4 regions of the Erwinia sorbitola genome follow, and region 3 is predicted to be linked to each of the others. Evidence: predicted binding sites of a transcription regulator. Region 3 holds the regulator's gene; each other region holds the start of a gene.
The links. Region 3 encodes CRP, which controls carbon source genes, mostly activating them, when cyclic AMP is high. Its sites were predicted from a motif close to ATGTGANNNNNNTCACAT; they were not measured.
Positions count from the first base shown of each region.

Region 1: a site for CRP is predicted at 2,872-2,889, ahead of pth (aminoacyl-tRNA hydrolase). Genes of this name have one in related genera too.
Region 2: a site for CRP is predicted at 4,286-4,303, ahead of cdd (cytidine deaminase). Genes of this name have one in related genera too.
Region 4: a site for CRP is predicted at 1,691-1,708, ahead of GN242_RS09445 (arabinose ABC transporter substrate-binding protein). Genes of this name have one in related genera too.

Region 1 covers NZ_CP046509.1:1,941,327-1,949,204, reverse strand. The annotation lists gene GN242_RS08725 (MFS transporter) at 1-1,091, shown strand, start outside; gene GN242_RS08720 (GGDEF domain-containing protein) at 1,181-2,377, shown strand; gene ychH (stress-induced protein YchH) at 2,410-2,697, opposite strand; gene pth (aminoacyl-tRNA hydrolase) at 2,970-3,557, shown strand; gene GN242_RS08705 (EAL domain-containing protein) at 3,607-4,287, opposite strand; gene GN242_RS08700 (SulP family inorganic anion transporter) at 4,425-5,906, opposite strand; gene ychF (redox-regulated ATPase YchF) at 6,262-7,353, shown strand; gene GN242_RS08690 (N-acetyltransferase) at 7,434-7,878, opposite strand, start outside.
Region 2 covers NZ_CP046509.1:1,550,043-1,557,920, forward strand. The annotation lists gene mglC (galactose/methyl galactoside ABC transporter permease MglC) at 1-577, shown strand, start outside; gene sanA (outer membrane permeability protein SanA) at 645-1,358, opposite strand; gene GN242_RS06905 (NAD-dependent malic enzyme) at 1,515-3,212, opposite strand; gene cdd (cytidine deaminase) at 3,340-4,230, opposite strand; gene GN242_RS06915 (CidB/LrgB family autolysis modulator) at 4,357-5,049, opposite strand; gene GN242_RS06920 (CidA/LrgA family protein) at 5,042-5,437, opposite strand; gene metG (methionine--tRNA ligase) at 5,510-7,591, opposite strand; gene apbC (iron-sulfur cluster carrier protein ApbC) at 7,716-7,878, shown strand, end outside.
Region 3 covers NZ_CP046509.1:380,716-388,593, forward strand. The annotation lists gene GN242_RS01620 (YccS/YhfK family putative transporter) at 53-2,131, opposite strand; gene crp (cAMP-activated global transcriptional regulator CRP) at 2,189-2,821, opposite strand; gene GN242_RS01630 (OsmC family protein) at 3,188-3,595, shown strand; gene GN242_RS01635 (amidohydrolase) at 3,881-5,056, shown strand; gene GN242_RS01640 (phosphoribulokinase) at 5,071-5,940, opposite strand; gene GN242_RS01645 (YheU family protein) at 6,016-6,234, opposite strand; gene GN242_RS01650 (hydrolase) at 6,234-7,250, opposite strand; gene GN242_RS01655 (LysE family translocator) at 7,310-7,878, shown strand, end outside.
Region 4 covers NZ_CP046509.1:2,096,070-2,103,947, reverse strand. The annotation lists gene araG (L-arabinose ABC transporter ATP-binding protein AraG) at 1-233, opposite strand, end outside; gene GN242_RS09445 (arabinose ABC transporter substrate-binding protein) at 475-1,458, opposite strand; gene GN242_RS09440 (ribulokinase) at 1,831-3,516, shown strand; gene araA (L-arabinose isomerase) at 3,528-5,033, shown strand; gene yjfF (galactofuranose ABC transporter, permease protein YjfF) at 5,178-6,161, opposite strand; gene ytfT (galactofuranose ABC transporter, ATP-binding protein YtfT) at 6,154-7,173, opposite strand; gene ytfR (galactofuranose ABC transporter, ATP-binding protein YtfR) at 7,166-7,878, opposite strand, start outside.

The DNA of each region.
Region 1 (7,878 bases), 1.6 Mb from region 3:
CAAATGCATTTGACGGCAGCGAACGGGCGCGTGCATTCAGCCTGCTGGGAACCAGCTTTGGTGTGGGCCTCGCTGCGGGGCCGGTGATTGCCGGTATGCTGATGGCCGTAGCAGGATGGCACAGCGTATTTCTCTGCTGCGCACTGTTCGGCGTGCTGGCGTTAGTGATTGGTATCCGCACTCTGCCTGAATCACGCAACCCCGATGCTCAGGCGCTGGACTGGGCGGGGATTTTCAGCTTCAGTATCATGCTGACGCTGTTTACCTGGGGAATGCTCGAAGTGGCCGACAGTGGCAGTAGTCTGCTGTCGACATCACTACTCACCGCATCGCTGGTAACGGCGCTGCTGTTCGTCTGGATTGAGCGCCGCAGCCCCCACCCCATGCTCGACCTCAGCCTGTTCAGGTATGGCCGTTTTGTAGGCGTACAGCTGCTGCCGGTAGCGACCTGCTACTGCTTTGTGGTGTTGCTGGTGGTACTGCCGCTACGTTTTATGGGTTTTTATGGCTATGACGCGCTGACCACCGGCCTGTTAATGCTGGCTATTTCACTACCGATGCTGATTGTTCCATCAGTTGCAGTATCCCTGACGCGGCGCTTTCATCCGGGCAGCATCAGCTGTGCAGGCCTGCTGCTGGCCGCCGCCGGAATTGGGCTGTTGAGTGTGGTAACTCCACAAAGCTCGTTGCCAGTCACACTGTTGGCGATGGTGATGATTGGCAGCGGCAGCGGTCTGCCATGGGGGTTAATGGATAATCTATCCGTCAGCGTAGTACCGCCGCAGCGTGCCGGAATGGCGACAGGTATTTTCAGTACGGTACGCGTTGCGGGAGAAGGCGTGGCGCTGGCCAGCGTCAGTACACTCTTCAGTCAGCTGCTGGTAAACCAGCTTAATACTCAAGGTGAAGCACCAGAAAGTGCCCGCCAGCTGGCAAGTTATCACCTCTCCGGCCCCCATCTGTTGCCCCTGGCAGAACAGGCATTTCAACAGCTACTGCTGGTACTGATGACCATCACGCTGCTGTGTGCCATCGCTATATGGCGCTGTCTGCTCCCGAAACGGGCGTCCGGTTTGCCGGCAAAAGATTAATTATTTTCGCGGAACGGTTCAGCTCCCCTTTTGGAGAGTATTTTTTAGTGATATTTTGCCCGGATGGCTGCTTCCAGGAATAATCCTAAATGGTACTCGACGTTTATACGCTGTTTGTCTGCGAACTGTATGTGCTGACTTTTCTCAGCGTCATCATGGTATTCGCCTGGCGTGGCGCGCAGTTCAACCGAGTGCTGGGATTTAACTGTCTCTCGCTGGTATTAAGCATTGTTGCGGTAGGCCTGAGCAGCATGCGCAGCTCAGGATTTGTATTTATGCCCATTGTGGCCGGCAATCTGCTGGTCATGTGCGCTTACGGTCTGCAACTGAACGCATTTCGAGCGCTGCGCGGTGCCCGCTGCGGCTGGTTCTGGATAGTGGGTATGGTGGTCTGGGGGATGCTGTGCCTGGCTCCCGCCTTTTATAACTCCCTGCCGCTGCGCATTCTGATGAGCTCACTGCTGTGCATTATTTATACCTCGGCGATGCTCCGGGAGCTGCATCGCGCACGCGCTCTGCTGCCGGTAACGTGGTGGCCGGCGCAGCTGCTGCTGGGCATCCACCTGGGCTTTAATCTGCTGCGCGCACTGCTGGACGGCGGCATACCCAGCCCGCTGCATGGTGCTATCGGCGGCTCGACCTTCTCTGTTTACGTTATTCTCGAATCTATTCTGGTGGTGATCGGCCTGAGCTTTACTATGATGGCGATGGTCAATGAGCGGACGCAGATTATCTATCGTCAGGCCTCACTGCTTGATCCACTCACCGGGATCTGGAATCGCCGCGCACTGTTCGAGAAAAATTCCCAGCTGAATGCTAACTGGAACTCTCTCCAGCAGCCCGTTTCGGTGATGCTGTTTGACCTTGACCACTTCAAAACCATAAACGACCAGTACGGCCACGCCAGCGGCGACCGGGTGCTCACCGATTTTTGCCAGCAGGTTACCGCCCTTCTGCCTGCAAACAGCTATTTTGCCCGTCTGGGAGGTGAGGAGTTCGCCGCAGTATTGATGTGTGGTGAAGCCGAGTGTGAGCAGATTGCCGAACGCATTCGCCTGGTGGTGGAGGATTCTTGTCCGGAGAAGGTAAAATATACGGTCAGCATCGGCGTTGCCAGCTGTCAGCCAGAGCGTGAAGATATTGACAGCTTAATGACCGCAGCAGATGAGGCGTTATATCAGGCGAAAGCGGCAGGAAGAAATCAGGTGAAAACTTTTCGCCCGCGGGACACCCCGGGAGCGGAAGAAGCGCTTGTCAGTCAGCCCCACGCAACACACCCGGCATAACCGGGTGTGCAACAGAATAAATATTAATCTTACTAACGATTCAGATGATGCTGGCTGGCACCATGGCGGCAGCGTTTTTCACCGCAGTGGCGTACCCAGTAGTAACGGTCGGCAATTTTTTCCCGGCCGCTGATGCGCGCGCCCACCAGCCATAACAGTGCGCCAATGAAAATACTAAAGATAGCACCATGCACCATAAACTGCGGTAAGTTGAGCTGTGGAAGCTGGTTCAGCACCGAATACCCCACCCCGCCGATCATCACCACCAAACCTAGTACCATCAGGGTATTACCCATCAAATGTAGATGTTTACGTTTCATTGCGTACCTCCAGTTTGTCAATAAAGGCAGACTCCTTGCCATAAGCCTCTAGTGTAGGCAATGTTTAACAAGCCTGATGAGTCACCGATCACATTTATCGCTTAATCTTTGACAAAACTTTACTTTTAACAGACTGTTTTTATATAGAAAATGTATTATCACGCTGTTCAATTATTGTGATTTTCATCACAATGGCGGCAGATCTTTGAGTTCTCGCAGCCGCTTCAGTAAACTAGCCGTTTTCATCCCGCACGCTTCAGGAAAACCTACTTGTGAGCAGCATTAAACTGATTGTTGGCCTTGCCAATCCTGGCGCTGAATACGCCGCCACACGCCATAACGCTGGTGCCTGGTATGTTGACTTGCTGGCTGAACGCCATAATCAGTCGTTAAAAGAAGAGAGCAAATTTTACGGTTATACCGCGCGTCTGAATATCGGCGGCGAAGATGTGCGCCTGCTGGTTCCCACCACATTTATGAATCTGAGCGGCAAAGCCGTGGCAGCGATGGCGACCTTCTATCGCATTGCCCCCGAAGAGATTTTAGTGGCGCATGATGAGCTTGACCTGCCGCCAGGAGTGGCAAAGTTCAAGCTGGGTGGCGGTCACGGCGGTCATAACGGCCTTAAAGATATCATCAGCAAGCTGGGTAATAACCAGGAGTTCCACCGCCTGCGCATCGGCATCGGCCATCCGGGGGATCGTAATAAAGTGGTGGGATTTGTGTTAGGTAAACCGCAGGCTGCGGAACAGACACTGATTGATAACGCCGTAGATGAAGCGGTGCGCTGCACCGAGGTATGGTTAAAAGAGGATCGGCTGAAAGCCATGAATCGACTGCACAGTTACAAGGCGGGCTAAGGCGCGCTCTTTATCTGCTCATCGCTGCGGCACCACTGCCACAGCGATGCTAATGATTTTGACAGCGCTGGTCGTTACCCTGCTCCAGGCTCTCCAGCGTCAGCATCGGGCTGAAATAACCCTGCACTCCCCAGATTTTGCTACTACGCAGCGCCTCAAGGTGCCCGTCTCCGGCCACCCCTTCAACAATCACCCGGTTAGTGTACTGACGGATATGATTAATCAGCACGGTGAAAAAAGGTTTATTAACGTTTTCAAGGTAAAACTGGCGATCAAGTTTCACCGCTTCAAACATATTTGACTGCAACGCATTCAGATTGGCATCGCCAGCACCCAGGTCATCCAGCCATAAAATATTCAGCTGTTCAATCAGGGTACGCAGTAGCGGATTAGCCATACCGTCATGCAGATTAGGAAAATCTTCCGAGAGCTTAAGCCGTACAAAGGGCAGATGGCTGAGGATCTGCTGGATAAATGATGACTCAGTTACCGCACGCGCCAGCTGGAAATCAATCGCCACGCTGCACATCAGCCCATGCTGACGAAAGTAGTCGGCGTACTCTTCAATAATCAGCAGCTGATTTAACAACCGATCCTGAGGCAATAACGGGGGTAATACGGCCCCGGGCGGCCCGTTTACGGCCACCGGCTGAGGCCGGTAACCCAGATCAATGGCAATCAGCTCACCGGTGAGCGTATGAACAGGAGTACAAAAAAAGTCGTTTTTCATGCCGTCGGGCCAGTTAACGGGCGTCCTGCCAGTGTATAAAATCGTCGCACAGATAAACTATAGGAGTAAATTCTGTATTCGCCGTCGGTAAAAGACGATTTTTAGATTATCGGCAGGGCCAGCATTAGCTTTATGGTTCAGGCATCGTTGCTAGCAACTTTATAATCCGGATCATCCAGTTCATGGCTACAGAAAGGCCCCGCCTGGCGCAGCAAACTGACACAATCCTCACTGAGGTGGCGCAGACGCAGGGTTTTACCCGCTTCAAGATAGCGCGCCGTTAATTTGTCGATAGCCTCAACACCGCTGGAGTCCATCACCCGGGTGCGGGCAAAATCAATCACCACGCTGTCCGGATCCTGTTCCGGGTGGAACAGCTCCTGGAAGCTGGCGGCAGAACCAAAGAACAGCGGCCCTTCCAGACGATACGTCTTCTGACCCTCCTGCTCTGACTGCGACAGGATAGTGATGCGCGCATGCTGCCAGGCGAAAACCAGCGCAGAGATAATAACTCCACAGATAACCGCCATCGCCAGGTCGGTAAAAATGGTCACCAGCGTGACGGCCACCATAACCACCGCATCGGCTTTCGGCATCCGCTTAAGGCGACGCAGCGAACTCCACTCAAAGGTGTTAATGCACACCACAAACATAATTCCGGCCAGCGCCGCCACCGGCAGCAACGCGATGTATTGCGACAGGCTGACGACAAATAAAATCAGCAGCACCGCGCCCACCAGGTTAGATATACGCCCGCGCCCGCCAGAGGTAAAATTGATAATCGACTGGCCGATCATCGCGCAACCGGCGAAGCTGCCGAAGAAACCACAAATGGTGTTACCGATGCCCTGCGCCACGCACTCCTGATTACCTGCGCCTTTCTTTCCGCCCATTTCATCCAGCACGGCGAGGGTCAGCAGCGACTCTATCAGCCCGACCAGGGCGATCACCACCGCATAGGGCAGCACAATTTTTAACGTCTCCCAGCTTAAGGGAGCTGCGGGCAGATGAAATGAGGGCAGCGTACCGGAGATATCCGCAAGGTCACCGACGCGCTTGGTATCCAGCCCCAGACCAATAGCCAGCGCACTAATGGCAATCAGCGCCGCCAGCGAACCCGGTATCGCTTTTGTCAGCTTCGGGAACCACCAGACTATCAGCATCGCCAGCGCCACCAGCGCATACATCACCGGCCCCTGCCCTTTAATCATCGGGAACTGAGCCAGCATGATGACAATCGCCAGCCCGTTAACAAAACCGTAAATTGCAGGCTGGGGCACCAGACGAATAAATTTACCCAGACGGAGTACGCCGATCGCCAGCTGAATCAGCCCGGCAAGAATGGTTGCCAGCAGCACATATTCATAGCCGTGCTGGGTAATCAGGCTAATCAGCACCACGATAATGGATCCGGCAGCGCCGGAGATCATCCCCGGCTTACCGCCGAAGAAGGCGGTCACCAGCCCGAGAATAAAAGCGGTATGCAGGCCAATAGTTGGCGACAGCCCCGCCAGCAGAGAGAACGCAGTGGCCTCCGGAATTAGCGCCACGGACACCACGGCACCGGCCAGCACGTCATTTTTGACGTCACTCGCCCTGAAATTGCTCAGGTTAAACATCATATTTCCAATTTTATTATGTGATCGTTCATCCATACCGCAGGTGATATGGCGCACAACAGGCTCGTCAGAGCGACGAAAGGCGGCAACAGGGGTTGCGCAGGGAGGAGAACATTCAGGGTGGCGTAAGCTGCAAGCGATGCATCTGTGAAGTTCTCCGCATTCTGTAAAGACGTGTCAGTATGAAAAAATGTGAGGCCGATCTCAAGAGATAACTTAGCCCTCGTCTCAGAAATCAACCGCCGCCAGGCTGAAATTACGTGTATAATGCGCGGAAACTTTTAAGACAACCGTCTGTGACACTATCAGTGCATGTACAAGTGCGTTGATTATCAAGATATTAAGGTGATTCAACATGGGATTCAAATGCGGTATTGTGGGCCTGCCAAACGTCGGTAAATCCACACTGTTCAATGCGTTAACCAAAGCGGGCATCGAAGCAGCTAACTTCCCGTTCTGTACCATTGAGCCGAATACCGGCGTCGTGCCGATGCCTGATTCACGTCTCGACCAGCTGGCTGAGATCGTTAAGCCACAGCGTATCCTGCCAACCACTATGGAATTCGTTGATATTGCCGGTCTGGTGAAAGGCGCGTCTAAAGGTGAAGGCCTGGGTAACCAGTTCCTGACTAACATCCGTGAAACCGAAGCTATCGGTCACGTAGTGCGCTGCTTCGAAAACGACAATATTATTCACGTAAATAATAAAGTCGATCCGGCAGACGATATCGATACCATTAACACTGAACTGGCACTGTCTGACCTGGACACCTGTGAGCGTGCTTTGCAGCGCGTACAGAAGAAGGCCAAAGGCGGCGATAAAGACGCAAAAGCTGAACAGGCTGCGCTGGAGAAGTGCCTGCCGCACCTTGAGAAAGCCGGTATGCTGCGCGCGCTGGATCTGAGCGATGAAGATAAAGCGGCAATCCGCTATCTGAGCTTCCTGACTCTGAAGCCAACCATGTATATCGCTAACGTTAACGAAGACGGTTTTGAAAATAACCCATACCTCGACGTAGTGCGCGCAATTGCAGAGAAAGAAGGTTCCGTAGTGGTACCGGTCTGTGCTGCCGTTGAATCTGATATTGCTGAACTGGAAGATGGCGATCGCGAAGAGTTTATGGCCGAGCTTGGCATTGAAGAACCCGGTCTGAACCGCGTGATCCGTGCCGGTTATGCCCTGCTGAACCTGCAAACCTACTTTACCGCTGGCGTAAAAGAAGTACGCGCATGGACAATTCCTGTTGGCGCTACCGCCCCTCAGGCTGCCGGTAAGATCCACACTGACTTTGAGAAAGGCTTTATCCGCGCCCAGACTATCGCGTTTGAAGACTTTATTACCTACAAAGGTGAACAGGGTGCAAAAGAGGCGGGTAAGATGCGTTCAGAAGGTAAAGATTACATCGTGAAAGATGGCGATGTGATGAACTTCCTGTTCAACGTCTGATACTGCTGCCCGCATCGCTGACAGCACAAAATAGACCGATAAAACCCACGCTACGGCGTGGGTTTTTTATTGTATCTCTGTCATTCAGTCAGATGCTTTTCATACAGACGATAGCGCTTATAGGGTTCAGCGCCGATCCGCTCCAGAATTGTACACATTACGGTATTGGACTCCAGAATCCATGACATCTCTAACGCTTCAATATTTTGCCGGAAAAAAGCGTCGCGTAATGCCTCGATAAGCAGTAGCGCAATCACCGGGCCTGAACGGCTAAACTGATACTCCTGACACACCCCCATCAGCGGCACACGCGCCGTATGCACCCCGCTCACCTTCAGACGCCACAGCAGCTTTGCCCAGCCCAGCGGCAGCAGACGCCCTTTTAAATCAGCGATGGCCTCATTAATATTGGGCAAACCGACGATAAAAGCACAGGGGGAGGAGTCTATCTCAGCGATGTAGATCATATCGTCGGGGACGAAGAACTTCATCTGATCGCCCATTCTGGCAAACTCACGCTCAGTA
Region 2 (7,878 bases), 1.2 Mb from region 3:
TTACGGCGTTAACTCACTGTATTACGACTATGTAGGCGCTTCTCCGGTCGCTGGCTTTGACGAGAAGTTCTCCACCTTTGCTCAGGGCTTCCTGCGTCTGGGTGATTTCAAACTCTCGTACATTACTTTCTACGCGATTATCGCCATCTTCGTGGTGTGGATCTTGTGGAATAAAACGCGCTTCGGTAAAAATATTTTCGCCATCGGTGGTAACCCGGAAGCGGCGAGAGTGTCAGGCGTTAACGTTCCGTTCAACCTGATCCTGGTTTATGCCCTGTCCGGTGTGTTCTATGCCTTTGGCGGGATGCTGGAAGCGGGCCGTATCGGTTCTGCTACCAACAACCTCGGCTTTATGTATGAACTGGATGCGATTGCCGCCTGTGTGGTCGGCGGGGTGTCGTTTGCGGGCGGTGTGGGTACGGTAGCAGGCGTGGTGACCGGGGTGATTATCTTTACGGTTATCAACTACGGCCTGACTTATATCGGCGTTAACCCTTACTGGCAGTACATCATCAAGGGCGGCATTATCATCTTTGCGGTAGCGCTGGATTCCCTGAAGTACGCACGTAAGAAGTAATTTTTCAGAATACGCAGAGGTCGGGGTACGCCCGATCTTAAAAAGGGCGAGGTATACCTCGCCCTTACTATTTCTTACGCTGTATATCCAGCAGCTGCTCCGGTGTCACCGCCGGGTAACTCTGGGCATCCTCAGGCACTTCATGCCGGGCGGGGATGGGCACCAGGGGCCCAAGGAAGCGCGGTTCACGCTTCATCAGATACAGATCAGCCAGCGCTCCAAGACGGGCGCCCACTTCGCGCATGCGCACACTCCACATATTCTTCGGCGAAGGCACCGCATAACACTGCGCCTGAATCCCCATATGCAGCGCAATAAACAGCGCACGTTCACAGTGGAAACGCTGGGTGATAATAATAAAGTCGTTGGTATCAAATACCTTGCGGGTGCGCACAATCGAATCAAGGGTACGGAAACCGGCGTAATCCAGCACAATATCGGCGGGCTGCACGCCTGCGGCAATCAGGTCACGGCGCATGGTCATCGGCTCGTTATAACTTTGCAGCGCATTGTCACCGCTTAACAGCAGATAGTTCACCTTGCCGCTGTTGTAAGCATTAATCGCGCCCTGAATACGATAAAGGTAATACTGATTGATCACCCCGGTACGGTAATACTTGGCGGTACCCAGCACCACACCAACCTGGCGATGTGGCAGTGCTTTCATATCGTCATAAACGTAGGGGGCAGTTTTCCAGCTCATCCAGCGATCGAGGCCCAGCGCGGTCAGAACCACCAGGGTGATGATGATAATCAGACCATAAATCAGGCGTTTCAACATGCTGAACGTGGCTCGGGTTGGCAGTGGAGAGTGGATTCAAGGCTACTTGAGGCGGGGAGGTGAAGCAAGTCGCACAGCGCCGGATGGGGGTTTTTCAGTCAAAAATCCCCTTCCTGAAGCACGATAACGCCAGGCAGGAAGGGGGATCGGCCGTTCTCAGATAGATGTACGACGATAATTACGATACTGCGGCAGCCAGAAATTGGCCGCGATGGCTTTTGACAGCACATCTTCTGAGGTCACAACCGCGACGCCAGACAGCTGTGCCGCTTTACCTACCGCCATGGCGATCAGTTTGGATACGCCCTGAATATCCTGCACTTCAGGCAGTACCGGGCCTGCACCATCGTTAACCAGCGGTGAGCAATCAGCCAGCGCCCGGCTGGCAGCCATCAGCATGCTGTCCGTCACGCGGGTAGCGCCAGACGCAATAACGCCAAGGCCAATGCCCGGGAAGATATAGGAGTTATTACACTGGGCAATAGGGTAGGTTTTATCTTTCCAGGTCACCGGAGAGAACGGGCTGCCGGTAGCAACCAGTGCGTTACCGTCAGTCCACGCCATAATATCCTGCGGAGTTGCTTCCACGCGTGAAGTTGGGTTTGACAGCGGCATGATGATTGGGCGGGCACAATGTTTATGCATTTCACGCACGATCTCTTCGCTGAACAGACCCGGCTGGCCGGATACACCAATCATAATATTTGGCTGGACATTACGCACTACATCCAGCAGTGACAGTGAGTCGCTGCTGCTGTCCCAGCTGGTCAGACTCTCACTTTTCTGCACCAGTTTGCTCTGGAAGTTCAGCAGGTTTGGCAGCTTATCGGTCAGCAGGCCGAAGCGGTCAACCATAAACACGCGGCCACGGGCTTCTTCATCGCTGAGACCTTCTGATTTCATCTGCGCAATTATCTGCTCGGCGATACCGCAGCCAGCGGAGCCGGCACCGAGGAATACCACTTTCTGTTCACACAGCTTGCTGCCTGCCGCGCGACTGGCAGCAATCAGCGTACCCAGCGTTACCGCCGCAGTGCCCTGAATATCATCGTTAAAGCAGCAAACTTCATCGCGGTAGCGCTCCAGCAATGGCATCGCATTTTTCTGGGCAAAATCCTCAAACTGCAACAGCACATTTGGCCAGCGACTCTTCACCGCGTGGATAAAATCATTCACGAAGCTGTTGTACTCTTCGCCGGTTATGCGCGGATGACGCCAGCCCATATAGAGCGGGTCATTTAGCAACTGCTGGTTATTGGTACCAACATCCAGCACTACCGGCAGGGTATAGGCCGGGCTGATACCGCCGCAGGCGGTGTAGAGCGACAGTTTACCAATGGGGATCCCCATACCGCCGATGCCCTGGTCGCCCAGGCCAAGAATACGCTCACCGTCGGTGACCACGATCACCTTTACATTCTGCTTGGTGGCGTTCTGCAACATATCTTCGATGTTGGCGCGATTAGGGTAAGAGATAAACAGGCCGCGAGCGCGACGATAGATCTCAGAGAAGTGCTCACAGGCGGCACCCACCGTTGGGGTGTAGATAATCGGCATCATCTCTTCCAGATGATTGTCGAGCAGCCGATAGAACAGGGTTTCGTTGGTGTCCTGAATATTGCGCAGATAGACGTGTTTATCGTTATTGTTTTTGAAGTCCTGGAACTGTCGCCACGCGCGTGTTGCCTGCTCTTCAATAGTTTCGACAGTTTCAGGCAACAGGCCATTCAGATTGAAGTCGTTACGTTCTTCAATGGAGAAGGCACTACCTTTATTCAGAAGGGGGAATTCCAGCAAAATCGGGCCAGCATAAGGGATGTAAAGCGGTCGTTTACTTTCGTATTCGAGTTCCATGCAATTCATACTCTATTTTAGGAGCGGGGGTCGTGGGGCCAATCCTAAAATAATTCATCTGAAAGTACAGCTTTTGTTAACACGCAATAACAAAAGCTGCGATCTTTCTCTAACTACAAAGACTTTGTTACGCTTTAATCAGAGAAACCGTGGTGAAACGGTTACATCCAAGGGCTGCCAGCGTGGCTGAGGTGGCACTTTGCTGACTCAGCGTGGCATCCGGAGCTTCGGCCAGCACGGCGCGCTGGATATCATTCAGGCTGAATCCACTAAGACTGAGCAGATTCAGTGCGCCCTGAAGCGGAGGCAGGCTCGGATTAAATGCGGCGTTTTCCGCATAGCGCCCGGCAAAAATAGCCCCCTGGGTAGTTTGCAGCGCTACGCCACTCCACGCTTTACTGTAGGGGGCGTGGCTGTGGCTGGCAGCGGCGATGGCGGCCTGCTCCAGCGCATCGCCGGAGAGGGTGAAACCGTGATCGATATCGTCCATCAGCAGGGTGCTGATCGCCAGATCGCGTGGCCCGAAAGAGTCCGGCAGATAATCACCGAGCGTGGCCGCTGTACGGCCTGGCAGCTCAATGGTTAACTCGCTGCCGCTGTTCAGCTCATTCATAAACTGTCGGCAGTGGCCGCATGGCGTGTAGTTAACGGTGATGCATTCCAGTGCCTGCTCGCCCCGGAGCCAGGCATGGGTGACCGCGCTCTGTTCCGCGTGGACAGTCTGCTGCATCGTGGTACCGGTAAACTCCATATTGGCACCAAACCACAGCGTTCCGCTTTTGCCGCGGGCGATGGCGCCCACTTTAAAATCAGACAGGGGCGCGACAGCACAGGCCGCCGCCAGCGGCAGCAGAGCAAATGCCAGCTCGCTGTCAGTCAATCCGCAATGTTTTTTTATTTTGCTGGCCTGTGGTGCCGTAATAAATCCGGCGAAATCGTCAGCGGCCAAAATCGGCTGAATGGCGCTCTGTAACAGGGTGGGCAGCGTGGCAAATGCCAGTGAATAACGTGGGTGCATGATGGAGCCTCTTTCGCTTGATACAACCCATGTTAGTGGGCCGGCAGCCAGTTATATGTGATCTAAATCTCGCTATCAATGTAATAAATGAAATTGATTAGCAAAATGCGAGACTTATCGCAACTTTTAACCCCAGAGAGCCATCAGTAATGGAAATATAAAGGGTGCCATTAACGAGGTGATAATCCCGCACAGCACCAGCGCCAGCGAGCTGAACGCGCCTTCCTGATAATCGACCTCAGCAGCGCGGGCAGTACCGAGGGCATGTGATGCGTTACCAATTGCCAGCCCGCGGGCAGATTTACTGCGTACGCGCAGCAGGTTGAGCAGCATATGCCCGAATACGGCACCCAGTACACCTGCCAGCAGTACACAGATGGCGCTGATGGCCGGGATGCCGCCAAGCGTACCGGATATGGCCATCGCTATCGGCGTGGTGACTGACTTTGGCAGCAAAGTGGCGGCAATTTCCGGCGTGGCACCCAGCCATAGCGCAATAGCGGTACCGGAAATCATCGCCGTGATGCTCCCGATAAAACAGACGCTGATTATCGACTTCCAGCGCGAGCGAATCTGGTGAAGCTGCTCATACAGCGGCACGGCCAGCGCCACCACCGCCGGTTGCAGCAGTTCATTAAGCAGGGCGCTGCCCTGGAAGTAGCGGGCGTAGGGCATTTGCAGCAGCAGCAGTATGGGAATGATCACCACGATGGCAATCAGCAGCGGGTTGAAAATCGACAGTTTAACTTTCGTCGCCAGCCAGCGTGCGGCAAGGAATACCAGCACGGTAAGCGGCAGTGACCACCAGATATCACTCATCTTCAACTCCAGTGCGGCGGTTATGGCGGTTATTAAGGTGTTGCGACAGCAGCCCGATAGTGACCAGAACAATCAGGGTACTGACCACGCAGGAGATGACAATCGGCCCAAACTGAGCGGTGAGAATATCCACATCGTTCATCACGCCTACGCTTATCGGCACAAACAGCAGCGCCATATAACGGATCAGCACACTACAGCCCGGTTTAACCCAGTCAACGGGCATGATGCGTAATGAGAGCAGGAGAAACAGTGCCAGCATTCCCAGGATACTGCCGGGAATGGAGACAGGAAGAAGGGCAGACACGCCGCGCCCGGCATAGAGACAGAGATAAATAATGACGAAGGCACGAAGGTATTGCCAGACAATGAGGAGAGCGTTGCGCATGGATAGATCCCATAAAACGTAGGGGCGGGGGAGTCCCCGCCCGGGTCAGAGATGTCTGACCCCTACGCGAGTTTACTTAACCTGCTGGCCCGGCTGCGCACCGCTATCCGGACTAAGCAGGAAGATATCTTTCCCACCAGGGCCTGCCGCCATCACCATGCCTTCTGAAATACCAAAACGCATTTTACGTGGGGCAAGGTTTGCCACCATTACCGTCAGGCGGCCTACCAGCACCGCCGGATCGGCGTAGGCTGCACGGATGCCTGAGAACACCTGACGTTTTTCACCACCAAGATCGAGCGAAAGACGCAGCAGCTTGTCGGAACCCTCAACAAACTCCGCATTTTCGATCAGCGCAATACGCATATCGATTTTGGCGAAATCGTCAAAACTGATGGTGTCCTGAATCGGATCGTCAGCCAGTGGGCCAGTAGCGGGCGCTTTCGCCGCCGCCGCATCTTCTTTCGAAGCTTCAATCAGGCCGTTAACTTTATCCATCTCAATTCGACCATATAGTGCTTTAAATGGCGAAATACTGTGGTTAAGCAGCGGCTGCTGAATGCCATCCCAGCTCAGTTCCTGATTGAGGAAGGCTTCAGTACGGGCGGTCAGCGACGGCAGTACCGGCTTCAGCCAGGTCATCAGTACGCGGAACATATTGATACCCATTGAGCAGATGGCCTGCAGCTCGGCGTCACGGCCTTCCTGCTTCGCCACCACCCACGGTGCCTGCTCGTCAACATAGCGGTTGGCGACGTCGGCCAGTGCCATAATCTCGCGCACCGCACGGCTGAACTCACGGCTTGCCCAGGCTTCACCAATGCTGGCAGATGCATCAGTAAAGGTCTTATACAGCGCCGGGTCTGCCAGTTCAGCAGAAAGCTGACCGTTAAAGCGTTTAGTGATAAAACCAGCGTTACGCGAGGCCAGGTTAACCACTTTATTAACGATGTCGGCATTAACACGCTGCACGAAATCTTCCAGATTCAGGTCGATATCGTCGATACGCGAAGAGAGTTTCGCCGCGTAGTAGTAACGCAGGCTGTCGGCGTCCAGATGTTGCAGCCAGGTGCTGGCCTTGATAAAGGTGCCGCGCGACTTAGACATTTTCGCACCGTTAACCGTGACATAACCATGTACAAACAGGTTAGTTGGCTTACGGAAGTTGCTGCCTTCCAGCATCGCCGGCCAGAACAGGCTGTGGAAGTAGACAATATCTTTGCCGATAAAGTGATAAAGATCGGCATCGGAATCTTTCTGCCAGAAGGCGTCAAAGTCGATATCACCACGTTTGTCGCACAGGTTCTTAAACGAGCCCATATAGCCGATTGGTGCATCCAGCCAGACGTAGAAATATTTACCCGGGGCACCAGGAATTTCAAAGCCGAAATATGGTGCATCGCGTGAGATATCCCACTGCTGCAAGCCGGATTCGAACCACTCTTGCATTTTGTTCGCCACCTGCTCCTGCAGCGCACCTGAGCGCGTCCAGGCCTGCAACATGGCGCTGAATTCCGGCAGATCAAAGAAGAAGTGCTCGGAATCACGCATGACAGGCGTAGCGCCAGAGACCACTGACTTAGGATTAATCAGTTCAGTTGGGCTGTAAGTAGCTGAACAGACTTCGCAGTTATCGCCATACTGATCCGGTGCCTTACATTTCGGGCAGGTGCCTTTAACGAAGCGATCGGGCAGGAACATGCCTTTTTCCGGGTCGTAAAGCTGAGAGATAGTGCGGTTCTTGATAAAACCGTTCTCTTTCAGACGGGTATAGATCAGCTCCGACAGCTCGCGGTTCTCTTCGCTGTGCGTCGAGTGATAGTTGTCATAGCTGATATCAAAACCGGCAAAATCGGTCTGATGTTCCTGACTCATATCAGCAATCATCTGCTCCGGCGCGATGCCCATCTGCTGTGCTTTCAGCATGATCGGGGTGCCGTGTGCGTCATCGGCACAGATGAAGTAAACCTGGTTGCCGCGCATTCGTTGGTAACGAACCCAAATATCTGCCTGGATATGCTCGAGCATGTGGCCGAGATGAATGGAACCGTTAGCGTACGGCAGTGCGCACGTTACCAAAATTTTTTTTGCGACTTGAGTCATAGCGAGACTTAGCTCATACCTGTTAAAAAAGGGCTTTAGATGGTAACCGATTGGCTGACCCTGCGTAAACAAGGGGTTCAACTCACAGTGGTTTTTCCCCACCAGCTGAGTCAGCCATGAGCAGATCTGATATGCTTATTGCATCGATCCAGAAGCACAGTATCAAGGAAACCAGATGAATTCACAATCCCAGGGAGCACACTCCCCTGAAGCGCTGCGCGCTATCGTCATGGGCGTGCTGACCACCTTTGAACATCCCACACTGCAACACAATCTTACGGCACTGAAGGCGCTGCGCCACTGTGCGTTGCTGGATAATACCCTGCATATCGAACTGA
Region 3 (7,878 bases):
GTGGTGTCGTATTGCCATATTGCCGTAGGGGTCAGGCATGCCTGACCCGCATTTATTGCGATTTACGCAATTTTCGTGACAACCATTGGCCATGTTGCGGGCGCTGGCTCCACGTCAGCGATGAAATGGTGTGCATCACACTAAGATGACCAAGAATTCGCTTTATGTGTCGCTCAAGGATGGTGACCGGCCCTTGATGGAAATCCTCCGGTGCGTCCAGCACATTACTGCCTGAATCTGGCCCGTCATACTCCAGACGCTGCTGACAGCGCTGAAGTGCAATTTCGCAGGATTGCAGATAGCGCTCTGCCAGCGATGGCGTCAGCATGGTATGTTCGCGCGCCAGAATTGTCATGGCGTTGATATGCTCGACGATAAACTGACTGTGCGTAACCCAAAGCTGCATATCTGCCAGATAGCGGGAATTAAAGGCCGGTTCCTGCATTGCCTGATGTAGTGAATTAAACAGCGCATTGTGTGCCTGATTCACCCGCATCCTCTGGTAGGCCAGCTTCACCGCATCCTGTTCGTTACCCAATAACAGCTGCAATGCCTCCTGATAAGCCTCCAGCGCATCGTGAGCGTTCTGACGCATCAAACCGCTCTGCCACTGCGGCCACAGCCAGATCATGCCACCAAAGGCTATCAGGCAGCCCATTATCGTATCCATCAATCGGGGCAGCAGGAACTGGGCTCCGTTCAGCGACAGCAGTTGCAATGTGTAAACCGCAGTGACGGTGAACCCCACCGTTGCCCAGCCGTAAAACTTGCGGATAAACAGATAGCTCACCAGGGTGATCAGCAGCATCACCAGTAATATCCAGGACTCTGGCGCATGCAGGCCGAGAGTCACGGCAGCAATCGCCAGCCCGGCCAGCGTTCCCAAAGCCCTGTGCTGAATCCGTACCCGGGTTGCACTGTAGCCGTTGAGGCTGACAAACATCACTGTCATCAGTACCCAGTAAGGTTTTGGCAGGTTGAAGAACAGCGCCAGTGAACTGGCAAAGGCCAGCATCACCGCATAACGCGCGGCAGTGCGCAGGGCTGAAGATTTTAACGACAGGTAATTTTTCAACGCAGGAAGCAGCGGCAGGCGGCGCTGGCGATCGGCCATCAGGTCACGGCGGTACAGTGGACGCTGGGTACGCAGCACGCGGGCGATGCGGCTGAAGTGGTAGTAGCAGAAGTGGCCGACCGGATTATCCGGATGCTGACGGGAGATCTTCTCCAGTGCCTGAAGCTGTTTCTCCATGGTGAAACGCTCTGGAAAACGGTGGTAGAGAATGTCGTCGGCCAGCACGCGCAGGCGGGCGGCGATGGTTTGCGCATTCCAGCGGATCACCGCCTCGGCGTGGCTCTGCTCCACCAGCTTCTGCACCTCCTCCGGCTGATGCAGGCTGACCGCTATATGCTCCTGTAAATCAAGCGCCACCTGAAATGCCCGTGTCAGACGCTGGTAGTGGCTATCGCGGCTGGCCGAAAGCATATGCATCTGTTGGTAGCAGGTATTAATCAGATCGACGGCTTTTTGCTGGCGCGCCAGCAGCGGTGGCAAGGCAGTTTGCGGGTCGGTAAGCCGGGTAAGCAGGCTATATTTGGCTTCGCAATAGTCGGCAAGTTCCCGATACAGCAGGCTGAGTGTTTCACGCATCGGCTGCTCTTTCCACAGCCTGAACCAGAACCAGTTAAAAGCGCCGTACCAGACAGTGCCAAGAATATAGAGCAGCGGCGGCTGCCACATTGGCATGCGTCCGGCCAGGCTGAGGGTGAAGATAGCGGCAATCAGCGATGCGGGAAGCAGACGTGCGTGCAGCGGGCTGATCTCACCGGTGACGCCAAGCAGTAGCGCCATCACCAGCAGGATCAGCGGTAGGGGAACCCCTTCGGCACCAGCGTATTGAATCAAAAAGCTGCTGAAGGCAAACAGGCAGCCTCCGACGATCAGGCGTTTAAAGAAACGCTTGTGCGGGGTATCAAGACCAGCATTGTTACAGCAGGCAGGAACTAAAGAGAACAGCAGGCCGTTTTGCAGATGGCCGAGCATCCAGCCGATCGCCACAGGTAAACAGAGCACCAGCGTCTGCCTGAGTGCATAGTTCACTTCGGGATGATAGATGATTCTCCGCCACATGAGCCACACCAAATAAAAACGGCGCGACAGGGGGTCGCGCCGTGGGTTCAGAGCCGGTTAACGTGTGCCGTAAACAACGATGGTTTTACCATGTGCGGAGATCAGGTTCTGATCTTCCAGCATTTTCAGAATACGACCTACGGTTTCACGGGAGCAGCCGACGATCTGGCCGATCTCCTGACGGGTGATTTTAATCTGCATACCATCCGGGTGAGTCATGGCATCCGGTTGTTTCGCCAGATTCAGTAACGTCTGGGCGATGCGTCCGGTCACATCAAGGAAAGCTAAGTTACCCACTTTCTCTGAGGTGACTTGCAGGCGACGCGCCATCTGTGAAGACAGGCGCATCAGAATGTCAGGATTCACCTGAATCAACTGACGGAATTTTTTATAGGAAATTTCAGCCACTTCACAGGCTGTTTTCGCACGTACCCACGCACTACGCTCCTGCCCCTCTTCAAAGAGACCCAGTTCGCCAATAAAGTCGCCCTGGTTGAGGTAGGAGAGGATCATCTCTTTGCCTTCTTCATCCTTGATTAACACCGCTACCGATCCTTTAACGATATAGTAGAGGGTTTCCGCCTTCTCACCCTGATGAATCAGAGTGCTTTTGGATGGATATTTGTGAATATGGCAATGAGACAGGAACCATTCGAGAGTAGGGTCTGTTTGCGGTTTGCCGAGAACCATTCGCTGTTATCCTCTGTTGTAATCGTGCCTAAATATACCCTTCATCTACGAGTGACAGAGGCGTTGCCGCCGAACTGCTGCGCGAGGAGGCTGGATATACAGGGCTAAATCCCTGCCAGGCGTTGAAATAGTCAAGCGTTCCCATAGGAAATTTGTACGGGCCTCTGTTAGGAGCATGGCTCGAGCTGTCGTCCCGTTTTTACTGTGCATTCTCATGCCAGTAAAATATTGCAGCCTCGTTTGTAGCACAGCTTTACAAGACTGTCTTCTGTTGTCTCGCTTCAGCATAGTTGTAAAACGGCGGCGTTGCCGTTTTTGTTAGCGCAGCGTACTCTTTCTGCACTGGTTCAATGAGAGGATTTTGCGATGCATGCACGAGTTAAGTGGGTTGAAGGAATGACGTTTTTGGGAGAATCCTCCTCAGGCCATCAGATTCTGATGGATGGAAATGCAGGGGATAAAGCTCCCAGCCCGATGGAAATGGTGCTGATGGCGGCCGGGGGCTGTAGTGCTATCGACGTGGTGTCTATTTTGCAGAAAGGCCGTAACGATGTCGCCGACTGTGAGGTTAAACTGACGTCAGAACGCCGTGAAGAGGCTCCACGCATTTTCACCCATATCAACCTGCACTTTATTGTCAGCGGCAAGGCTCTGGGCGATAAAGCGGTATCACGTGCGGTCGATCTCTCCGCAGAGAAATATTGCTCAGTGGCGATTATGCTGGGGAAAAGCGTGGAGATCACCCACAGCTATGAAGTGATAGAGCTGACCTGATAGTGATGATTTAATCCAATCGGCGGTCTTATCAGGCCGCCCGAAACTGATGCAGCTTGCCGTGATCTTCCCCTCCCTGTTTCGATTTGTCCCCTTTGATAGCCAATTTTCTGCACATCATGCGGAACGGTAACTACCCGCATTTCACGCCACAGCGAGTGGATGACTCCAGCAGTATATTTTTCCTTGTTTTGCTTTCTTTCTTGCTGGCCTGCGGGCTGGTTAAACGAACGTCCGGGTTGTCTGGTTTGTGGTCTTAACCTTGCAACCAATCAAGGAGCACTGATGAATACTGAGAGTTTAATTCACGATGTCACATCAAAGGTACTGCAATGGCGGCGTCATATTCACGCAAACGCTGAACTCTCTTTTCATGAGCAGGGAACGGCAGATTATGTTGCCGCTGAACTGGCAAAGTTTGGCCCGTTAACCCTCACCCGGCCGACGCCAAATAGCGTGCTGGCAGAGCTTGCCGGGCCGCATGGCGACCGCTGTATTGCTTTACGTGCAGATATGGATGCCTTACCCATTGAAGAGTTGAACCAGGAGGCGTTTACCTCGCATAACCATGGGGTAATGCATGCATGTGGGCACGATTCGCATACGGCCATGCTGATGGGGGCCGCGTGGGTGCTGTGCCAGCAGCAGGAGAAGATTAACGGAAAAGTGCGCTTTATTTTTCAGCATGCAGAAGAGGTGCCGCCCGGAGGGGCCAGCGAGCTGGTGAAACTGGGCGTACTGGATGGGGTAGCGCAGATCTTTGGTTTACATGTGTTTCCAGGATTACCTACCGGAAAAGTGGCGATAAAAGAGGGGGTATTCAGCGCGGCCTGCGATAACTTCGATCTGATTATCCAGGGCAAAGGTTCTCATGCTGCGATGCCGCAGGACAGTACCGACCCGCTGGTGCTGGGGGCTGGGGTGGTGCAGGCGTTACAGCAGATTGTGTCGCGCCGGCTGGATGCCAACGATGGCGCAGTGCTGAGTGTCGCGAGTTTTATGGCTGAGGGAGGCTATAACGTGATCCCTGATAAGGCGCACCTGCGCGGTACGCTGCGTACCCTGAGTCAGCATAACCGTACCTGCATTCCGCAGATGGTATCTCAACTGCTGGATGGTATGACGCAGGCCGTAGGTGCCAGCTATGTGCTCAAATGGACGCCGGGTTACACCATGGGGGTCAATCACCCGGACGCCTGCCGCATCGCTGAGGAGAGTGTGAAGGCGGCGCTGGGAAAAGAGGCGTTGCAGAGCATGCATAGCCCGATGTTTGGCTGCGAAGACTTCTCGGCCTATCAGCAGGTGGTGCCGGGCTGTTTCCTGTGGGTTGGCTCGGGTAATAAACAAAAAGGCACCTGCTGGGGACTGCATAACCCCCATTTCCGTCTTGACGAAGATGTTCTGAAAATAGGGGTCAGTCTGCATACTGCACTGATTCATCGACTGCTGATCAAGGCGTAATGGCCGGGGCCGGGTCAGCCGATTTTCTTACCTTCGATCAGACGCTTGACCAGCGGCCCCATAATCAGCTCCATTGCCAGCCCCATTTTCCCACCCGGCACTACCAGGGTTTTAATATGGGAGATAAACGATCCCTGTATCATCGACAGAAGATAAGGGAAGTCGATATCCTCCAGCCCCTGGAAGTGGATCACCACAAAACTTTCATCCAGCGACGGGATGCCGCGTGCGGCGAAGGGGTTTGAGGTATCTACCGTTGGTACGCGCTGGAAGTTGATATGAGTGCGGGAGAACTGGGGCGTAATAAAGTTAATGTAGTCCTCCATTGAACGCACTACCGAATCCATCACGGCTTCGCGCGAATGGCCGCGTTCACCGGTGTCCCGCACCAGCTTCTGGATCCACTCCAGGTTGACGATAGGCACCACGCCGACCAGCAGGTCGACTTTTTCGGCCACATTGTGCTGCGGTGTCATCACTCCGCCATGCAATCCTTCATAAAACAGCACGTCGGTGGGTTCAGGCAGCGGCTGCCAGGGTGTGAAAGTGCCCGGTACCTGATTCCACGGCACCGCTTCATCATAGGTATGCAGATACTTACGCGACTTACCGCTGCCGCTGCGGCCATATTCAGTGAACGTCTGTTCCAGCAGGCCGAAATCATTGGCTTCCGGGCCAAAATAGCTGACGTGTTTACCCATATCGCGCGCTTTGCGGATCGCCATATCCATTTCCGGACGGGTAAAACGGTGGAAACTGTCCCCTTCGACCTCAGCGGCGCGCAGATTAAGCTGCTGAAATATCTTCCTGAAGGCCAGGCTGGTGGTGGTGGTTCCCGCACCGCTGGAACCCGTGACGGCGATAACCGGATGTTTGGCTGACATAACGCACTACTCCCTCAGAGAGATCTTACTGACGGATCATAGGTAACATGTTTTCCCCGTCAAAGTCATCAATGCTTAATTGCGAAACTGGCTGCGCGGCATGATGTTGACGGACTCATGCAGTTCAGACCACACCAGCACCACTTCGCCACTGTGGAGCTGGCGGCGCACATCATCCACCTTCTGTTTTAGCGACCGCTCCTGCTCGCCGTAATCGGTGCCTTCGCGCAGCACAAAGGATTCAATCAGGTTATCGAGGGTTTCGTTATCCAGGTCTTTCCACGGAATAATCATTATTTCTCCAGCCAGGGGGTAAGCCACTGAGGTATACGCTGCTCCAGCCACATAGTCGGTTTGCGCAGCGTACCGCCGACAAAGCCAACATGGCCGCCGTGCTGTGTGAGCTGATACTCAACGCAGGCGGGCAGCATGGCTGAGTCCGGGATCACCTCAGGGGTCATAAATGGATCGTCTTTGGCGTGAATCACCAGCAACGGTTTTCGCACGCCCGGCAGCAGCGGCAGAGCGCTGCAACGGCGATAGTAGTCGGTGGCATCATCAAAGCCGTGCGCGCGAGCGGTAATCGCATCGTCAAAGTCGCGCAGCAGACGCAGCGATTTTAACTGGGCCATGTCCACGGGCAGAGTTCCGGGCCATGCGCGAAGTTTACGTTCGGCATTCTGTTTTAACAGCCCCAGCAGATAGCGCTGATAGACGCGGGAAAATCCCTGCTCCAGCCGCTGGCTACAGGGTTCCAGCATCAGTGGAGCAGACACCACCACGCCAGCATCCAGCAGGCACTCCTCTCCCTGTCTGCCCATCAGGCAGGCCAGCATATTGCCACCCAGCGAAATTCCAACCGCAGCGGTAGGAACCCGGCCCCACTCATCGCGCAGCCATTGCAGAAAGTAGCTGGCATCCCCGGTCTCGCCGGAATGATAGATACGGTTGAGCCGGTTAGGCACGCCGCTACAGCCGCGAAAGTGCATCACCACGCCAAGCCAGCCGCGATCTTTCCACGCCTGCAACAGACCGTGTGCATAAGGGCTGTGGAAGCTGCCCTCCAGCCCGTGGAACAGTACGACACGAGGTTTATCACGCGCGCTGGCCGGGTCTTCACTCCACGCCAGATCAACAAAGTCGCTGTCCGGCAGCGTCAGACGCTGCCAGTGGGGTTGCAGAGTAATACGACGGCGCAACAGCCGTGGCAATATCGTTTGCAGATGCGGGTTGCTGGCGCCCGGTAATGGGCGGAAAGCGTTATCTGTCATGGCACTAAAAATTATCGGGGAAGAGCTTGTAGGATCCATAGCACGCTGTTAGCTTCGTCAGGTTGTTAATTTTTCAGAGGGGTGGGAGCACCCGTTCTATGGAACTGAGTCTGTTTTTATCCATGTTAGGTTTTCTCTGGGTCGCAGCGATCACGCCCGGCCCTAATAATATGTTACTCACCGCCTCAGGTGCTAATTTTGGTTTTTTGCGCTCTCTGATGTTGCTGATAGGCATAATGATCGGCATGCAGGTGATGCTGCTGATGGTTGCCTTTGGCGTAGGTGGTTTAATTCTGCTTTACCCTTCCCTTCATCTGTTCCTCAAGATAGCAGGCAGTGTTTACCTGCTCTGGCTGGCGTGGAAGATCGGTACTGCCGAATATGAAAAACTGGAAACGAACAATGCTCCTGCCGCACCGATGCCGTTCTGGCAGGGCGGGCTGTTGCAGCTGATCAATCCAAAAGCCTGGCTGATGGCGCTCGGTGCTGTCGCCAGCTTCAGTCTGGCAGGTGAAGCCTACCGCAGTTCGGTAATTGCTATCAGTATTGGTATGGCGCTGGTCAATGTGGTTTCCGGTGTGATCTGGTTAGGCTTCGGTACGCTGATAGGGCGCATTCTGCGTAGTCGCCGCGCCTGGACTATTTTCAACGTATTTATGGGGGGGTT
Region 4 (7,878 bases), 1.7 Mb from region 3:
TCGGTGGTGTTCTGGAAATTCACCGGCTGACCCTTGATGCGGATTTCTCCACCGCTGGCCTGATAGCTGCCGCTGAGAATTTTTAACAGCGTCGATTTTCCCGCGCCGTTTTCACCCATCAGGGCGTGCACTTCCCCGGCATAACAGTCAAAACTGATGTCCTGCAACGCTTTCACGCCCGGAAAAGTTTTGCTGATGCCGTGAAAACTGAGATATGGAGGTTGCTGACTCATGATTTCTCCAGGTTTCGGGCGAGGCGTGCCTCGCCCCTACGTACAACCGTTATGTCATTCCGGACGAAGCGTGCCTCGCCCCTACGTACAACCGTTATGTCATTCCGGACGAAGCGTGCCTCGCCCCTGGGTATAACCGTGATGTCATTCCGGACGAAGCGTGCCTCGCCCCTGGGTATAACCGAACACAACATGTGACGATTTCTGTAGGGGTCGGGCATGCCCGACCCGCTGCCAGAGATTACTTCAGACCTTTTTTCGCCAGCTCGGTTTTGAAATTGTCGCGGGTGATCAGCACCACATCGGTAACTTCCGTAAATTTCGCAGGCTCAATATCTTTGGTTACCCAGTCATGCAGCATCTGAATACTGCGATAACCGTGTACATCCGGGCTTGGCAGCAGCGAACCATAGAAACCTGTCGCCTGGCCTTTTGACAGCTCGCTGACCGCATCCACACCATTAATGCCAATACCAATGACGTTTGGTGCTTTAAAGCCCTGACCTTCCGTTGCACGGACACCACCGAGAACGGTGTTGTCGTTCATGCCCACAATCAGCCAGTTTTTCACTTCAGGATGCTGAACCAGCAGGGAGTTACCGGCGTCAAAAGCACCGGGGATATCGTTAGATTTTGTTGGGATCTGATAGATCTGTTTTTCCGGGAATCCGGCGGCTTTCAGTGCATCGATGGAGCCACCGGTACGACGGCGGGCGGTATCAAGCTCGTTAGCAGTAATCGCCATCACGGCCGTGTCTTTTACATCCCAGCCGCGTTTCTGCATCTCTTTGTACAGCTCCTGCCCCTGACGTTCGCCAATTTTAGTGGCGGCCATCATCACCAGCGGCACGGTGTCCATCGGCTTACCTTTGGCAGTAACGAACTGATCGTCTACAGCAATCACTTTCAGACCGTAGCTGCGTGCTTTAGCGACGATCGCTGAACCCAGTTTCGGATCGGGGGTACAGATAACAAACCCTTTCGCTCCACTGGCGGCAAGACTGTCGATGGCATTCAGGGTTTTCTCACCATCCGGCACCGCGATTTTAATCACTTCAAAACCGAGATCCTTACCGGCTTTGTCGGCAAATTTCCATTCAGTCTGGAACCATGGCTCTTCCGGCTGTTTTACCAAAAAACCCAGTTTCATTGACTCCGCCATAGCGGATTGTGACATAACGGCTGCGAGGCCAATCGCGGCCAGCGCTTTAGTGAATTTGTGCATGAGGCTCTCCGGCTCAGTGCCCGCCTTGGGCGGGATTGTGTAAACGGTAACAATCGGCTGTTGAAAAAATTAAAATCAGTTAAACAATACCTTACCTGCACACTAACTTTGGGCCAGCGGCGGTAGTGCGCTAGTTTTACCCGCAAGTAAACTGAAATATGTAGAGCGCTATCACACCCTGAAATTACAGTCGTTTTGTCCATCTTTTCAGCCAATTTAACCGATGAGCAACATTTGAAGCCCATCACAATACCGCCCTCCATGACAGAAAAGTGCATATTTGCAGCCAGCCGCACCTAACCGATTCCCCGCCATGTTTCCAGGATAGAGGAACATTAAAAAAGCCTGTTCTGAATATAACGGAGAACAACTATGCATAAGGGTGCGATTACCCTCGGACTGGATTTCGGCAGTGACTCGGTACGGGCACTGGCGGTGGAGTGCGCCACCGGGCGCGAGCTTCACAAGCAGGTGGTAGCCTATCCGCGCTGGAAGGCTGGCCGCTTCTGTAACCCGGCAAACAACCAGTTTCGTCACCATCCACAAGACTATATCGATGCTCTGGAACAGGCTATTCGTGACGTTGTCACTCAGCTGACGCCAGAGCAGCGGCTTAACGTCGTCGGTATTGGCGTGGACTCCACCGGCTCCACCCCGGCCCCCATCGACCGTGAAGGTCGCGTGCTGGCCCTGCGCCCGGAGTTTGCCGACAATCCGAACGCGATGTTTGTGCTGTGGAAAGATCACACCGCCATTGAAGAAGCTGAAGCCATTACCCGGCTCTGCCACAGCGGTGAGTTTCAGGACTATTCACGCTTTATTGGCGGTATTTACTCCTCCGAGTGGTTCTGGGCCAAGATCCTGCATATCAGCCGTAACGATGCTGCGGTACGTGAAGCTGCCGTCTCCTGGGTGGAGCTGTGCGACTGGGTGCCTGCGCTGTTAAGCGGCACCACCGCCCCGGCTGACCTGAGACGTGGCCGCTGTGCAGCAGGTCATAAATCTCTCTGGCATCCTCTGTGGCAGGGCTTACCTGAGGCGCAGTTCCTGAATGCGCTTGATCCCCTGCTGACGTCCGATCTTGATCATCCGATGTTTACCGACACCTGGACCGCAGATGTGCCAGTGGGTCAGCTCAGTGCGGAGTGGGCTGAACGCCTGGGTCTGCCCGGCAAAGTGACGCTTTCCGGCGGTGCCTTCGACTGCCATATGGGTGCCGTTGGCGCAGGTGCGCAGCCCTATACCTTAGTGAAGGTCATCGGTACCTCGACCTGCGACATTCTGATTGCCGATGCGGATCGCGTGGCCGACCGGGCGATTAAGGGGATATGCGGACAGGTGGACGGCAGTGTGGTGCCGGGAATGATTGGCCTGGAGGCCGGACAGTCAGCCTTTGGTGATATGTACGCCTGGTTTGGCCGTCTGCTGAACTGGCCGCTGGCGCAGGCTGCCCTGCTGCATCCGCAGCTTGAGCCTCAGCTGGAGCAGATACAGCACAGCCTGCTGGAACAGCTGACCGCTGCCTGGGCTGCCGATCCGCAGCTTGATCATCTGCCAGTGGTGCTCGACTGGTTCAACGGCCGGCGTACACCATTTGCCAACCAGCGCCTGAAAGGTGTGATTACCGATCTGAATCTCGGCACCGATGCCCCGACGCTGTTTGGCGGTTTTATTGCCGCCACTGCCTTCGGCGCACGCGCGATTATGGAGTGTTTCGAACAGCAGGATATTCCGGTGCAGCAGATTCTGGCGCTGGGTGGGATTGCGCGTAAATCGCCGACGATTATGCAGGTGTGCTGCGATGTGATGAATCGTCCGCTGGATATTGTCGCCTCCGATGAGTGCTGTGCGCTGGGTGCGGCAATCTTTGCCGCCGTGGCGGCCGGGGTCTACGACGATATTCCGTCAGCCCAGGCGCAAATGGCCAGCCCGCTGGCGCAGACCTTGCAGCCAGATCCTGCCCGCGTCGCCCGCTTCCAGCAGCTTTATCAGCGTTATCTTCAATGGTGTGAACTGGCGGAACCGCAGTTTGCTCCACAACCTTCATTAGTCAGCTAAGGAACCGTTTTATGACACAGTTAAATACCCACAGCGTATGGTTTGTGATTGGTACCCAGCATCTGTACGGTGCGGAAACCCTGCGTCAGGTGGAGCAGCATGGACAGCAGGTAGTGGATGGATTAAACCGGGCGGGTAAGCTGCCCTTCTCCTTACAGCTCAAGCCGCTGGTGAAAACGCCAGATGAGGCCCTGTCACTGTGCCGTGAGGCCAATCACGATCAGAGCTGTCTGGGGATTGTCACCTGGCTGCATACCTTTTCCCCGGCGAAGATGTGGATTGGCGGCCTGTCGATTCTGAATAAACCTCTGTTGCAGTTCCATACCCAGTTCAACGCGGAAATTCCGTGGGATACCATGGATATGGACTTTATGAACCTCAACCAGACCGCCCACGGCGGCCGTGAGTTTGGTTTTATCGGCGCACGTATGCGTCTGCCGCATCAGGTAGTGACCGGGCACTGGCAGGATGAGCGTTCACAGCAGCGCATCGCTCAGTGGATGCGCGGCGCGGCAGCCCTTCAGGCCAGTCAGCAGCTTAAAGTAGCCCGTTTTGGCGATAATATGCGTGAAGTGGCAGTGACCGAGGGTGACAAAGTCGCGGCTCAAATCCAGTTTGGCTATGCGGTCAACGGCTGGGGCGTGGGCGATCTTGTTGAGGTGATTAATCAGGTCAGCGACGGCGACGTAAACGCGCTGGTTGATGAGTATGAAAGCAGCTACGAGTTTAGCGCAGCCGCCGCAGTCAATGGTGATAAACGCCAGAACGTACTGGACGCCGCACGCATTGAACTGGGTATCAAACGCTTCCTCGATGGCGAAGGCTGCCGCGCTTTCACCACCAATTTCCAGACGCTGCACGGTATGACGCAGCTGCCGGGTCTGGCAGTACAGCGCCTGATGCAGCAGGGTTACGGGTTCGCTGGTGAAGGTGACTGGAAAACGGCAGCGCTGTTGCATGTGTTCAAAGTGATGGCGGGCAATGTAGCCGGCGGCACCTCGTTTATGGAGGATTACACCTATCACTTTGCACCAGGCAACGATCTGGTGCTGGGTTCTCATATGCTGGAAGTGTGCCCTTCTATTGCGCGCGAAGCCAAACCACTGCTGGATGTACAGCCGCTGGGCATTGGCGGCAAGGCCGATCCGGCCCGTCTGATCTTCTCCGCTCCTGCCGGACGAGCCGTCAATGCCAGCGTCATTGATATGGGCGATCGCTTCCGTCTGCTGGTCAATGTCGTGGATGCCATTGAGCAGCCTCAGGCGCTGCCTAAACTGCCGGTAGCGCGTGCTCTGTGGCGTGCACAGCCTTCGCTGGCGACAGCCTCAGAAGCATGGATTCTTGGTGGCGGTGCGCACCATACGGTCTTCAGCCAGGCGCTGACGGTAGAAGATATGCGTTTATACGCTGAGTTGACCGGTATTGAAGTGCTGGTGATTGATGAAGAGACGACGCTGCACGGTTTCCGCGATGCGCTGCGCTGGAATGAGGCGTACTACCGCTTAAATCAGCGTTAATTATTCCGGAGCTTTGGTTATATGTTGACGGGTCGGCCAGAAGGCCGGCCTTTTTTATGCAAGGAGATCAGAGTAACTCTTTTGCTGCGGATAAGGCATGGGTACAAACCGACCGCATGCCTTGCCCTGTGAAGAACAGATTCTTTAAAGCAACCGCTTAACCGGCGCATTTTGCTGGCGATCCCACATTACCGTCAGCAAACGCTGCAACGCTATAAATGCAAACAGCAGCACACCAATAGCAATCTTCGTCCACCAGGAGCTCAGGGTGCCATCGAAGTTAATCCATGTCTGAATCAGCCCCTGAATCAACACGCCGAACAGCGTACCCAGCACCGTGCCAACGCCGCCGGAAAGTAGCGTACCGCCAATAACGACGGAGGCGATGGCGTCCAGCTCCACGCCCATGCCTGCCAGCGCGTAGCCCGCAGAGGTATAGATGGAGAAGACAATACCCGCCAGCGTTGCCAGACCGGATGAGAGCATATAAATACGCACCGTGGTGCTGCGGGTGGAGATCCCCATTAACTGAGCGGAGGTGGCGTTGCCACCGATGGCATACACCTGATTGCCAAAGCGGCTGCGGTGTGCCAGCAAAATGCCCAGCGCCACTACCGCCAGCATTATTACCGCCAGCAGACTGAGGCGGCCTCCGCCCGGGATCTTCCACGCCATCGAAGAGAGCGTTGCGTACAGAGGATGATCGATAGGCAATGAACTCTCTGCCACCAGATAACTACAGCCGCGCAGAAAGAACATCCCGGCCAGGGTAATAATAAACGCCGGAATTTTAAGTGCATCGATTAACCAACCCATAAAAGCGCCGAACGCGGTTCCCATCGACAGTACCAGCGCAAAAGCCAGCCAGGGATCAAGATGAAAATCACCAATGGCACGGGCCAGAAACACCCCGGTAAAGGCGATCACCGCCCCCACCGAGAGATCAATACCGCCGGACAGGATCACAAAAGTCATCCCAACAGCAATAATGCCGAGGAAGGCATTATCGGTGAGGATATTCGCTATCACCCGCGTGGAGGCAAACCCCGGGAACTGACTGAGACAGAACAGATACCCCGCTACAAACACCAGCAGGGTGATCATTAACGGCAGATGACGTTTAATCACGGCGGTGCCCTCTTTTAAACAGTTGGATAAAGCGCGGAGATTGCAGCAGCAGTACCAGCATCACTACCACCGCTTTCACCACCTGATTCAGCTCAGGTGGGAATCCGGAAAGCAGAATGCCGGTATTCATCGCCTGAATGATCAGCGCGCCAATCAGCGACAGCAGCAGATTAAATCGCCCGCCCATCAGCGATGCGCCGCCGATTACCACCGCCAGGATCGCATCCAGCTCCAGCCACAGTCCGGCGTTGTTAGCATCTGCACCGCGAATATCAGCGGCTACAATCAGCCCGGCTACCGCCGCGCACAAACCGCTGAGGATGTAGGTACTCATCACCACCAGCCAGCCGTTGACCCCGGCGTTACGCGCCGCACGCAGGTTAATACCCACGGCTTCGATAAACATACCCAGCGCGGTTTTGCGCGTCAGCAGCCAGACCAGCAGCGCCAGCGCCAGGGTTATCCATACCGGCACCGGCAGCAGCAGCAACGTTCCGCTGCCCAGCCGTGCCAGCGCGTCGCTGTCGAAGGTAACAATCTGCCCCTGGGTTATCAGCTGCGCGATACCGCGCCCCGCCACCATTAAAATCAGGGTGGCGACAAACGGCTGGATCTTAAGCAATGCCACCAGCACGCCATTCCATAACCCACACAGGATGCCGCTGCCCAGCGTCACCATAATAATCACCGGCAGGCTGTGCCCGGCTACGGTTAACGTGGCGGCGGTAGCTCCGGCAATCGCCATCACCGCGCCAACGGACAGATCGATTCCCCCGGTAGCAATAACCAGCGTCATACCAATGGCGAGAATCGCCACCGGGGCCGCACGGTTGAGAATATCAATCGGGCTGCCGAACAGCCGCCCGTCCTGGAGATGAACGGCAAAAAAATTATTCGCTACCAGGCTGTCGATAAGCAGCACCAGCAGCAGCGCGCCAATCTGGGGTAATCCCGGCGGCAGTTTGCGTTTTAACATCGGTGGTTTCCCCGCCATCAAATGCGATTCAGGCATGTTGCTCCCCTCCTGCGGCGATCGCGTTGACGATGGCCGCAACGGACAGCTGCTCCAGTGGTATCTCGGCCACCTGCTGGCGATCGCGCAGGATCACCACCCGATCGGCGTAGCCCACCAGCTCCTCCAGCTCTGACGAGATCACCAGCAGCGCCAGACCATCGGCGCACAGGGTTTCTATCAGACGGATAATCTCCGCATGTGCGCCAACGTCGATACCGCGCGTTGGTTCATCGAGGATCAGGAACTGCGGTTTTGTCACCAGCCAGCGCGACAGCAATACCTTTTGCTGGTTGCCGCCAGAAAGCAGCTCCACCGGCTGTTCAGCATTCGGCGTACGAATCCCCAGACTTTTGATAAAGCGATCGGCAACCTGCTGCTGCTCACGTTTTGGGATCGGCCTTAGCCAGCCGCGCTGGGCCTGTAATGCGAGGATGATATTTTCCCGTACCGAAGCCGCACCGATAATCCCGTCAGTTTTGCGATCTTCCGGGCAAAAGCCCATGCCCAGGCGGGATGCCTGCGCGGGTGAGCGAATGGTCTGTGGTTTTCCCTTGATGAAGGCGCTGCCGCTGTCGGCACGTTTAATACCGAACAGCAGTTCCGCGGTTTCGGTTCGCCCGGATCCCAGCAGTCCGGCCAGTCCGACTGCCTCACCGGGGCGTATGCTCAGGCTGAAGGGCTCAATCGTCCCTTTTTTGCCAT